Regions from separate parts of the Kosakonia sacchari SP1 genome, predicted to be linked through region 1. Evidence: predicted binding sites of a transcription regulator. Region 1 holds the regulator's gene; each other region holds the start of a gene.

Region 1 (4,237 bases):
GTGATGGCGTTAACAGCGCTCGCGCCAGAGCGTATTGATCAACTGGTGGCGATTGATATTGCGCCTGTGGATTACCAGGTGCGCCGCCATGACGAAATTTTTGCCGCCATCAACGCGGTCAGTGATGCAGAAGCATCCACTCGCCAGCAAGCTGCAACCCTGATGCGTGAACATATAAATGAAGAAGGTGTCATTCAGTTCCTGCTGAAATCCTTTGTCGACGGTACGTGGCGTTTCAACGTGCCGGTGTTATGGGAGCAATACCCGCATATTGTCGGCTGGGAAACGGTTCCGGCCTGGAACAAACCGGCTCTGTTTGTTCGCGGTGGAAATTCCCCTTACGTCACTGAAGCCTACCGTGACACGCTGCTGGCGCAGTTCCCACAAGCGCGAGCGCATGTGATTGCCGGTGCCGGCCATTGGGTTCATGCCGAGAAACCCGACGCGGTTTTGCGTGCTATTCGTCGCTATCTCGCTGAAAAGACAAATTGATTAAAAAGGCGGCGACTGGTCGTTTCAACGCGCCCGGTCGTTGGCGTGTCCGTTGTGCTGATGTATGATGGCGCGCTATTCAGCCCGGGCGCGCCGCCCGATTGCTTGTTTTTCCCGTAGTATGCTTAGACCATGGCTAAAGAACAAACGGACCGTACGACACTAGATCTGTTCGCGAATGAGCGTCGCCCGGGACGGCCGAAGACAAACCCGCTCTCGCGCGATGAACAATTGCGCATCAACAAACGCAATCAGCTAAAACGCGATAAAGTTCGTGGGCTTAAGCGTGTCGAATTAAAACTCAACGTGGAAGCCGTCGATGCGTTAAACGAGCTGGCGGAAGCGCGTGATATGAGCCGCAGCGAGCTTATCGAAGAGATGCTGCTGGCGCAGCTGAAGGCATTGCGCGGCTAGCGAATCCTCCGAAACATCATCGAAATAACACTTTCATGTGTCATACAGTGCAGTCCGACGCGATAGCAGTTTCCGCGTGCTTCCCTGTTCTGCTATGATTGCCCTTATCTGTAGGCGTAGCGCCACCACCATACTCATTAAGTTTCAAGAGGTTATTTTACTCATGGCAATTACAGGCATTTTCTTCGGCAGCGACACCGGCAACACCGAAAACATCGCGAAAATGATTCAGAGTCAGCTTGGTAAAGACGTTGCCGACGTACATGACATTGCCAAGAGCAGCAAAGAAGATATCGAAGGGTATGACATTCTGTTGCTCGGCATTCCTACCTGGTACTATGGTGAAGCGCAGTGCGACTGGGATGACTTTTTCCCGACGCTGGAAGAGATCGACTTTAACGGTAAATTAGTTGCGCTGTTCGGCTGTGGCGACCAGGAAGATTACGCGGAATATTTCTGCGATGCGCTGGGCACCATTCGCGATATCATCGAACCGCGCGGCGCGACCATTGTTGGTCACTGGCCGACTGCGGGCTACCATTTTGAAGCCTCTAAAGGTCTGGCGGACGATGACCACTTCGTTGGCCTGGCGATTGACGAAGACCGTCAACCTGAGCTGACTTCCGAACGCGTTCAAAAATGGGTAAAACAGGTTCGCGAAGAGTTGCACCTGGACGATATCCTTAATGCCTGAGTTTTTTACGGCGTAATCTGTGGATTGCGCCGTATTAATAGATAAAAGCAATGGAAATAATTGCTACAAATTTTTAACTTTTTTATCCATCGCTGTACAATGAGCCCTGCTAAACTGGGTGCCGCCGTAAAGGACTTTGCTGGCGACACCACGTTTTATAAGCTTACTTTACTTGAGGGCTTGCAGTTTTCATCCAGCCATGGCAGTTCTATAATGAGACGCATTACCCCAGGTGCATTCCTTATAACTTCCGCTAAGGAAGTGAATCGTATAGCAACAGGACAGATTCCGCATGACTGACAACAATACCGCATTAAAGAAGGCCGGCCTGAAAGTCACGCTTCCTCGGTTAAAAATCCTTGAAGTGCTTCAGGAACCGGATAACCATCATGTCAGTGCGGAAGATTTATACAAACGACTGATCGACATGGGCGAAGAGATCGGACTGGCAACGGTTTACCGTGTACTGAACCAGTTTGACGACGCCGGGATTGTGACCCGTCATAACTTCGAAGGCGGCAAGTCCGTTTTTGAACTGACTCAGCAACATCACCACGATCACCTGATCTGCCTCGATTGCGGCAAGGTGATTGAATTCAGTGATGACTCCATTGAAGCGCGTCAGCGTGAAATCGCCGCGAAACACGGCATTCGCCTGACTAACCACAGTCTTTACCTTTACGGTCACTGCGCCGAAGGTGACTGCCGCGAAGATGAACACGCGCACGACGCGAAATAACAGCTTTTGAAGCCTAAAAAGCCAACCTGACGGTTGGCTTTTTTTTGCCTGCAATACTGGCAAAAAAGAAAAACCCGGCAAGCTCGCGCCGCCGGGTGTAATCACTGCCTCACATTACGCTTTTACGCTGTCGACACGGCTAAAGCGTTTACCGTCCGGGCTGACGGTTCGCACCTGCACTTCCCCGCTCACTTGCGGACGCGCTTTATCGTCGTAGCGCTGCCAGTTTTTGCCGCCGTCGGTTGAAAACTCAACCACCATGCCTGGGAAGCTGGTATTGGCTTCAAGTTTTCCACCCACCACGCGCGCGCCCGGTACTGGCAGGCGGTAATGAACACCAGCCTTATCCAGTTTCGCCAGTTCGCGATGACCTAACAGGTTCGCAAAGCGTTGCCAGTCACGTTCCAGCGCTTTCACATCTACCAGATGTGTCTCACCGCCTTTGTATTCACGTCCGGCTTTGTAATCCTGCTCCCAGCCCGCGCGATGCCATGCACGTTCAGCCACCGAAACCATACGCGGATAAATCATGTACTCCATCTGGTTATCGGTGCGCACCACCTCGCTCCACAGCTGCGCAGAAAGGCCATACGCGCCCGGCCACGGTTTGTCGGATTTCGCGCTAAACGGGTTGCCATCACGATCGAGCGAGGTTTCCGCGTTCTGCGGCATGTTGTCCGGGGCGAAACTGAAAATCTTACGTTCATCGCTAAAACGCGTACCCCAGTAGTAACCGCTTTCGGCCGGGTTGACCTCATTCGGGAAATCGAGATAAACGTAATCAGGGTTAGAGACCACAACGCGGAAGCCTTTGTTCGCCCAGTCATTCACCGAGTCAAAACCGCCCCAGTAGAGCGTATCCCAGAAGTTAACATTGACATGATCGGTGGCGAACACCGACGCGTCTTTGGCATCTTTCAAACCGTCCTGCCACGCCTGCATCGTGTCAATGCCGTGCGCTTTCACCAGCTTGCTGACCTCAACGCCAAAATAGCTGGAGAGATGTTCCACGTCGGCAACTTTGCCCTCTTTGATCATCGCCTGGCAGGCTTGCGATTTCGCCCACGGCTTATCCTGATTGCTCTGATCAATAATGCCTTTGCCCGCTTCCGGTTTTTTCTGATCCGTATAACCGGCGCCCAGATAGATGTTTTTCGCTTCGTCACCGCCAAAATGCCAGGTATTCAGCGGCAGCCCGGCTTCTTTATGCATCTGCTGGATTTCACCAATCACTTTGTCTACGAAGTTACGCGACGAATCAAGGCACGGATTGAGATAACCAGTGCGGTTATAGAACTGCACACCGGTGGTGTTCGATGTATCAGTGGGATCCAGCAGACGATATTGATTTGCCTCTTTCTCTTTGCCTGCTTTCATCAGGCGATCGTAACGCGCTTCCATCGAGATCACCGCTGCACGCGCATGAGCTGGCATATCGATTTCCGGGATCACTTCGATTTGTCGCGCTTTGGCGTATTTGAGGATTTCGATGTAATCGGCACGGCTGAAGTGACCGCTACCGTTGTTATTACTGTCCGGTCCGGAACCGAGCTGCGGCAACAGGCACGTTTTCTCACTCAGATCATGACAACGCTTACTGCCGATATCGGTCAGTTCCGGCAGGCCGGGGATCTCAATGCGCCAGCCTTCATCATCCGTAAGATGGAAATGGAATTTGTTCAGTTTGTATGCCGACATCTGATCTAACAGGCGCAGTACCGCCGCTTTACTGTGGAAGTTGCGACCAACATCCAGCTGGATGCCGCGATAATCAAAACGCGGTGCATCTTTCGCTTCAAGCGCGGCAATCTTCATCTCGCCCGTAGCAGGAACGAGCGACAGCAGCGATTGCAGACCGTAGAACACGCCCGCTTGATCGTAGCCGGTCACCACGGTTT
Region 2 (4,237 bases), 2.2 Mb from region 1:
AATCTCATTACCCGAGAAAAAGATACACCAATGTTTTATAAGTTCGGGGATGAATAACGTGAAAGAGGTCGATAATAATAACGTTTATTTAGCTTTAGAAGAGAAAAAAAGTGACGAATTTATCTTAAAGCAAAATAAAGAAGCCCTGATATTAAGTAAAAACGAAACTATTCAGCGAATCGCGCGTGAACTGATTTCTATTCCTGCGGCGCTGGTACGCCTGAAATGGCAGAACCGTCGCGAAATCTATCCCCTGCAGGTGAAAGAAGAGATTTATGGCGCCGTCATCGAAGCCATCATCGCGCAAAAACCGGAGCTGCGGGACAAAATCATGGGGCGCCTGGAAGCGAACTATCAGTACATTCTGAGCCGCGAAACCGCGACGTTACGCCTGAGCCGCAAACTAAGCGATGGCGAATATCGTACCTCGAATGTCACAACCGTGGCACTGGAAGAAGAAGCGGCGGCGAAGCAAGCCGCAAACACCAAATAGCCCTTTCCCTCTCCTGCGCTTGTACACCTTCGCCTCAAGATAATCCTGAATTAGTCTGCATTTTCAGCTCAGGCTTCTACCCTTAAGTACTCAACAACCGATATGGAGGGTACGTAATGGCGAATAACCAGACGAAAATGCAGGATCCCACCACGCAGTATTACACTGGCGAATACCCGAAACAGCGGCAACCAACGCCAGGCATACAGTCGAAGATGGATCCCGTTCCCGACTGCGGCGAGAACAGTTATGTCGGTAGCGGGCGGCTAAAAGATCGCAAAGCGCTGGTGACCGGCGGCGATTCCGGCATTGGCCGCGCAGCGGCTATTGCTTATGCGCGCGAAGGCGCAGATGTCGCCATCAACTATTTGCCTGCGGAAGAGGAAGACGCGCAGCAGGTGAAAGCGCAAATCGAAGCCGCCGGGCGCAAAGCGGTGTTAATTCCCGGTGACCTGACCGATGAGTCTTTTGCCCGCTCTTTGCCGCACAAGGCAAAAGAGCAGCTTGGCGGGCTGGATATTCTGGCGCTAGTGGCGGGTAAACAGACTGCCGTGGAAGAGATTGCCAACCTGACGACAGAGCAATTTACCCAAACCTACACCGTTAACGTTTTTGCGCTGTTCTGGATAACCCAGGAAGCCGTGCCGCTGCTGCCAGCGGGCGGGAGCATTATTACCACATCGTCTATTCAGGCATATCAACCGAGTACACATCTGCTGGACTACGCCTCAACCAAGGCGGCAATCCTCAATTACAGCCGGGGACTGGCGAAGCAGGTCGCGGAAAAAGGCATTCGCGTTAATATCGTCGCACCAGGACCAATCTGGACAGCGTTGCAAATTGCCGGGGGTCAGCCGCAGGAGAAACTGCCGCAGTTTGGTCAGCAAACGCCAATGAAGCGTGCCGGGCAGCCTGCGGAACTGGCACCGATTTATGTCTATCTGGCGAGCCAGGAATCAAGCTACGTCACCGCCGAAGTGCATGGCGTGACGGGCGGCGAACATCTTGGATAACAGGCATAAAAAAGCTGGCATCCGCCAGCTTTTTTATTGTGTTCGCGTTACTTCGCTTTCGCGACTTCTTCGCCCACCAGACCGATCTTCAGATATCCCGCCTGATGCAGCGTATCCATCACCTTCATCATCGTTTCGTAATCCACGGTTTTATCCGCGCGAAAGAAGATAGTAGTGTCTTTTTTACCTTCGGTTAGCGTATTCAGCGCGTTAACCATCGTTTCATCGGTAACCTGATCGTTACCAATAAACATGGTGTTATCTGCTTTTACCGACAGATAAACCGGTTTTTCCGGGCGCGGTTGCGGCTGGCTGGTCGATGCCGGCAGGTTAACTTTCACATCAACCGTGGCAAGCGGCGCGGCCACCATAAAGATAATCAGCAGCACTAACATCACGTCGATAAACGGCGTGACGTTGATTTCGTGCATTTCGCCGTTATCGTCCAGGTTTTCATTAAGACGCATTGCCATGACGAATCAACCTACTCGTAATTTTTGCGCGGTGCGAACCGGCTGAGCGTTGCTGGCAGCCAGATCCAGATCGCGGCTTTGCAGCAGCAGAACCTGCGCGGCAACATCGCCGAGGGTCGCTTTATAGCTGCCGATCATACGGGCGAAGATGTTGTAAATCACCACCGCCGGGATAGCAGCAACCAGGCCGATAGCCGTTGCCAGCAGCGCTTCCGCGATGCCCGGCGCGACAACCGCGAGGTTGGTGGTTTGCGTCTGCGCAATACCGATGAAGCTGTTCATGATGCCCCAAACGGTACCAAACAGACCAATAAATGGCGAGATCGCGCCAATCGTTGCCAGATAACCATTCCCGCGCCCCATATGGCGACCGGTGGCGGCAACGCGACGTTCCAGACGAAAACCGGTGCGCTCTTTAATACCTTCGTTATCTTCGCTGCCTGCGGATAACTCCAGTTCGTTCTGGGCTTCGTTGATCAACATTGTGCTCAGGCTACGCGCGTGGAAAGCGGAAGCAATTTCACTCGCCTGATCCAGAGTGCGGGCATCAGCCAACTGCTGCTGCTCACGCTTGAGGCGGCGCTTGTGTGAAATCATCTCAACGCTTTTGCTGAAGAAAAGCGCCCACGTGACGACAGACGCCAGAATCAGGCCGATCATCACCACCTTCACAACGATGTCGGCATGCTGGTACATGCCCCACACGGATAGATCCGTCTGCATCAAATTATTACCCACAGTGTATCTCCGAGACGCAAATCACAAAATCTGTGCGCCATGATATCAAAAAGTCGTCGAATTGATAGTAGTTCTCATTAGTATTTGCAGAGTGCCTGAATTAAAAGTCATTTTCTTTGCGCTTACGCAGTAAACAGACACCATTGAACATTTTCTGGAAAAAATTCACTCACCGGCATAACACTGCGAGGCATCCGCCAACAATCATGGTAGTCTGGACATCCAGACGTATAAAAACAGGTTGAGCGAGAATGACAGCAAAGCATCTTGATACCGCTCTGGTTAACGCAGGGCGCAGCAAAAAATACACGCAAGGGTCGGTGAATAGCGTTATCCAGCGCGCCTCTTCACTGGTATTCGACACCGTTGAAGCCAAAAAACACGCGACGCGTAACCGCGCCAACGGCGAGCTGTTTTACGGCCGTCGCGGCACGCTCACGCACTTTTCGCTGCAAGACGCGATGTGTGAACTGGAAGGCGGCGCGGGCTGCGCGCTTTTCCCCTGTGGCGCTGCGGCGGTGGCAAACACCATCCTGGCATTTGTTGAACAAGGCGATCACGTGTTGATGACCAACACCGCCTATGAACCCAGCCAGGATTTTTGCACCAAAATTCTCGCCAAACTGGGCGTCACCACCAGTTGGTTCGACCCGATGATCGGTTCCAGCATCGTGCGGTTGATTCAGCCGAACACCAAAGTGGTGTTCCTGGAATCGCCCGGCTCAATCACCATGGAAGTCCATGATGTTCCGGCGATTGTGCAGGCGGTGCGAAGCGTTGCGCCAGACGCGATCATCATGATCGACAACACCTGGGCGGCGGGCGTGCTGTTCAAGGCGCTGGAGTTCGATATTGATATCTCGATTCAGGCGGCAACCAAATACCTGATTGGCCACTCCGACGGCATGATCGGTACGGCGGTTTCCAACGCCCGCTGTTGGGAACAACTGCGCGAAAACGCCTATTTGATGGGGCAAATGGTGGATGCCGACACGGCGTATATGACCAGCCGCGGCCTGCGCACGCTGGGCGTTCGTCTGCGTCAGCACCACGAAAGCAGCCTGAAAATTGCCGAATGGCTGGCGGCACATCCGCAGGTGGCGCGCGTGAATCACCCGGCGCTTCCCGGCAGCAAAGGCCACGAGTTCTGGAAACGGGATTTTACTGGCAGCAGCGGCTTGTTCTCGTTTGTGCTGAATAAGCGCTTAAGCAATGAAGAGTTAGCCAACTACCTCGACCATTTCTCGCTGTTCAGCATGGCGTACTCGTGGGGCGGTTATGAATCGTTGATTCTTGCCAACCAGCCGGAACAACTGGCGGCGATTCGCCCGGACGGTGACGTGGATTTCACCGGCACATTAATCCGGGTGCACATTGGTTTAGAGAATGTTGACGATCTGGTTGAGGATTTAGTGGCGGGCTTTCAGCGCATCGTGTAAACCAGGCGTACGGGCGTAAGTATTCAGAAAATTCTCCGTTTCTTGCGCCCCGATCAAGGTGTTTCAGGCGAACTGGAGTAC
Region 3 (4,237 bases), 2.2 Mb from region 1:
TGCGCCTGTTTCTGGTGTTTGCTGGACGCTAAAACGCCACCGCCAGAAATGCTGACGAACGCGCCCGGATCCTGATGCTTAAAGTAGTGAAGCTGGGTATTTTTGCTGTTCTCGCCGGTTTTCGCCTGATCCACAAAGTAGTAGTAGTGATAAATCACGCCGCCGTCGATTTGCCCGGCATTGACCGCTTTCATCACCGTGCTATTGCCTTTGTAAGGCACAAAGTTAGTTTTCATCGCTTTCAGCCAGTCCAGCGTGGCTTTTTCGCCTTTCAGTGTCAGCATCGCGCTGACAATCGCCTGGAAATCAGCGCCCGAAGGCGACGCCGCCCAGCGGCCTTTCCATTCCGGTTTGGCTAAATCCATGATCGATGCAGGTAACTGCGAAGCAGAAAGTTTCGACGGGTTATACACAAAAACGGTGCTGCGCGCGGCAATGCCAATCCAGCGGCCATGCGCCGGGCGGAACTGAGCCGGAACTTGTTTCAGCGTATCCGCATTGAGCGGCGCAAAAAGCCCGGCATTATCAACCAGTGTCATCGCCGGGGAGTTTTCCGTCAGAAACACATCCGCCGGGGAAACTTTGCCTTCCTGCACCAGTTGGTTACCCAGTTCCGTGTCGCCTCCGTTACGCAGCGTGACTTTGATGCCGGTTTCTTTGGTGAATTCGTCGACCCAGGATTTTGTCAGGTTTTCGTGCTGCGCGTTATAGACCACGATACCGTCGTCGTTGTCGGCGGCGAACGCCGCGGGAGCGGCAAAAACTGAAGAGATGACCAGTGCAAGTGAACAGAGCGGCAAAAAGCGGTTCTTCATCATCATTCCTTTTAAATTATGTGTAATCGTCAGCACATACGAGCCGGGCTGGATTTTAATCGTAGTGGAAATGAAATGAGAATCAAAATTATTATCAAAAGATTGAGTTTGAAATTAAATATCATCAAAAATTAAAAAATGAATTAATCCACCAGCCCGCAATGGCGAGACACTCCAAAGATTAAGACAACCTTAACATGAGGTTAAATGTTTCATATATTATCAATCCAGCGAATCAGACAACCGTGGCTATCTTTTCCGTGAATAACAAATTAACATCAGATTGAGTGGGTTTAATACCAAACATCGCAAAACAACCTGCACAGGTAAGACAAATTATTATGAAAAATAAAAAGATAGATACAATGGCAAAAGTGGCTATGCGCAGCAGGGGATTGTCTGTAAAAGAGAAGCGCGTGCGTTATCAGGGTAAGATATTTACCTTTAAATATGTTTCTGGCCACTATGAAGTCTTTTTCGAAGGCGAAAAAGTGGATGCTATCGAAACCGATAACATCAATCAGGCGATTGCGGATTTTAAAGAAAAACATAACAAAGCGAAGCGCTAAACCACGCTAAAATACCTTTTCATCTACCGTTAACGCTTCAACCAATAAATACCAGCAACCTTATTATACCGGGCGGTATTATTATCGAACCCGGTGCCTCCCCGCCCTTTGTCTGTTCAGATTCCCGTTCAAAAACCCTAAAAATTTCATGGAAATCACCGGGTTATTCCAACATTTTTTACATAAAGCGTTTACATGGTAACGATAATTCATATCATCTTGATAATCGCTATCAACAAATAGCGATATTGCTTGCGGCTCAGGAGGATCAGCGCCGCCGTATTTCTGTTAAATCAGGATCACCATAACAATGAAATATCGTTATCTTTGGGCATTAAACCCTTGTTTATTGATGATGTTTTCCGCTCACGCCTCGGCGGAAGGTCAAAAAGAAGAGACGCTGGTGGTTGCCGCCAGCCGCGCAAACCACAGCGTTACGGATATGGCGCAAACCACCTGGGTCATTGAACAGGCTGACATTGAGCAGCAGGTTCAGGGTGGAAAAGAGTTAAAAGAGGTGCTGGCGCAGTTAATTCCTGGCATGGACGTCAGCAGTCAGGGACGCACCAATTACGGCATGAATTTGCGCGGCCGTTCAATGATGGTAATGGTCGACGGTGTACGTCTGAACTCGTCCCGCAGCGATAGCCGCCAGCTCGATTCAATCGATCCATTTAATATTGAGCGCATCGAAGTGATCTCCGGCGCGACATCGCTGTACGGCGGTGGCAGTACCGGCGGTTTAATCAATATCGTCACCAAAAAAGGCCAGCCGGAAACCGAGGTTGAGTTCCAGACCGGCACGAAAAGCGGTTTTAACAGCCATAACGATCACGACGAGAACATCGCCGCGGCGGTCAGCGGCGGTAATGATAACGCTTCAGGGCGTCTTTCTGTGGCCTATCAGCGCTATGGCGGCTGGTATGACGGCAAAGGCAATGAAGTGATCATTGATAACACGCAAACCGGTTTGCAGTACTCAGACCGCCTGGATGTCATGGGCACCGGCACGCTGAATATCGACGATCATCAACAGTTGCAGCTCACTACGCAGTATTACAAAAGCCAGTCTGATGGTAAGCACGGTCTTTTCCTTGGCGAAAACTTCTCGGCAGTGCGCGGCGTCGGCAACGCGTACAACAAAAGTAACCTTGATTCCGACCGTATCCCCGGCACTGAACGCCACTTAATTAACCTGCAATACGCCAACAGTGATTTCTGGGGCCAGGATTTACTGGCACAGATTTACTACCGTGACGAAAGCCTGACGTATTACCCCTTCCCGACGCTTTCCGGCGGCTCGGTGACCAGCATTGGCGCATCACAGCAAAAAACCGATTTCTACGGCGGCAAACTCACTCTGAACAGCAATCCGCTGGAAGATCTGACATTAACCTGGGGCGTGGACGCCGAACATGAAACGTTCGATGCCAACCAGCAATTTTTCAATCTCAGCAAAGCCGCCGCCAGCGGTGGGATGAAACTGGATAACGCTTACAACGTCGGGCGCTATCCCGGCTACAGCATCACTAACCTCGCGCCGTTCCTGCAAAGCAGCTATGACATTGCGGCCATCACCCTGAGCGGCGGCGTGCGCTACCAGTACACAGAAAACAGAGTCGACGACTTTGTGGGCTACGCGCAGCAGCAAGCTATTGCCACCGGCAAAGCGACCTCGGCGGACGCCGTGCCTGGCGGCAAAACGGATTACAACAATCTGCTGTTCAACGCCGGCATCCTTGGTCACCTGAGCGAACGCCAGCAATTGTGGTTTAACTTCTCGCAAGGCTTCGAAATCCCGGACCTGGCGAAATATTACGGTTCCGGCACTTACAAGCTGGAAAATGGCCACTACCGTCTGGTTAACAGCGTCAACGTGAACGATTCGAAGCTGGACGGCATTAAAGTGAATGCCTACGAGCTGGGCTGGCGCTTCACCGGCGATAGCCTGCGTACGCAGATCGCCGCGTACTACTCGCTTTCGGATAAAACCATCAACATCAACAAAAGCGACATGACCATCAATATTGAAGATGACCAGCGTCGTATTTACGGTGTGGAAGGCCAGGTCGATTACTTCTTTAACGACAGCGAATGGAGCACCGGCGCGAACTTTAACGCCATCAAGTCGCAAACCCGCGTCGATGGCAAGTGGCAGAAACTGACCGTGGATAGCGCCAGCCCGTCGAAAATGAGCGCGTGGGTCAACTGGGCACCAGGCGACTGGACATTACGCCTGCAAAGCACACAGACCTTTGATCTTTCTGACGCCGATGGGAAGCATATTGACGGGTACAACACTGTTGATCTGCTCGGCAGTTATCTTCTGCCTGTCGGTAAGTTGAGTTTTAGCGTTGAAAACCTGCTGGACGAAGATTACACCACCGCATGGGGCCAACGTGCACCGGGTTTATACAGCCCAACTTACGGCGCAGCGGGTTTATATACCTATAAAGGCCGCGGCCGTACTTTTGGCCTGAATTATTCCGTTCTGTTCTGATGAGATCTGCCGCCTGTCTATCAGGCGGCATATTCCGTTTTTATTCACGCCCATTAAAAACGCAAAAAAGCCGATATCCTCAGCCATTATTTTGCTGAAAATATATCGTGTTATTTTTGCCTTAAGCCAAATACATGACTGCGGCGACTCTATTTACCAGCCAGCGACTACGTAATATAAGATATATTGAAACAACAACTGCTAAATATAAGTTCCAGTTAGAGATACCGGATTAATACAGATAACGTTAATAACCCTGAAATAAGACAGGATTTACTTAAGATCTTTATTGCATATCCGTCGGCTCAGATTCGCCCGCCGTTACCTGCTCTTGCTGCACGACCACTTTCGCG

Evidence for each region. Region 1 encodes Fur, which represses iron uptake genes when iron is present. Its sites were predicted from a motif close to ATAATAATGAGAACNACTATCAA; they were not measured.
Region 2: the regulator Fur is predicted to act here: its motif matches at 2,779-2,801, upstream of exbB (tol-pal system-associated acyl-CoA thioesterase).
Region 3: the regulator Fur is predicted to act here: its motif matches at 1,598-1,620, upstream of C813_RS26390 (TonB-dependent siderophore receptor).

What each region holds. Positions count from the first base shown of each region.
Region 1 is NZ_CP007215.2:3,416,619-3,420,855, forward strand. Features, by position in the region: gene ybfF (esterase) at 1-492, shown strand, start outside; gene ybfE (LexA regulated protein) at 625-906, shown strand; gene fldA (flavodoxin FldA) at 1,070-1,600, shown strand; gene fur (ferric iron uptake transcriptional regulator) at 1,893-2,339, shown strand; gene C813_RS39205 (beta-N-acetylhexosaminidase) at 2,454-4,237, opposite strand, start outside.
Region 2 is NZ_CP007215.2:679,126-683,362, reverse strand. Features, by position in the region: gene C813_RS26290 (hypothetical protein) at 1-57, shown strand, start outside; gene C813_RS26285 (hypothetical protein) at 50-493, shown strand; gene C813_RS26280 (SDR family oxidoreductase) at 610-1,506, shown strand; gene exbD (TonB system transport protein ExbD) at 1,554-1,979, opposite strand; gene exbB (tol-pal system-associated acyl-CoA thioesterase) at 1,986-2,717, opposite strand; gene metC (cystathionine beta-lyase) at 2,969-4,156, shown strand.
Region 3 is NZ_CP007215.2:700,949-705,185, reverse strand. Features, by position in the region: gene C813_RS26400 (iron ABC transporter substrate-binding protein) at 1-815, opposite strand, end outside; gene C813_RS26395 (hypothetical protein) at 1,157-1,384, shown strand; gene C813_RS26390 (TonB-dependent siderophore receptor) at 1,695-3,884, shown strand; gene C813_RS26385 (hypothetical protein) at 4,171-4,237, opposite strand, start outside.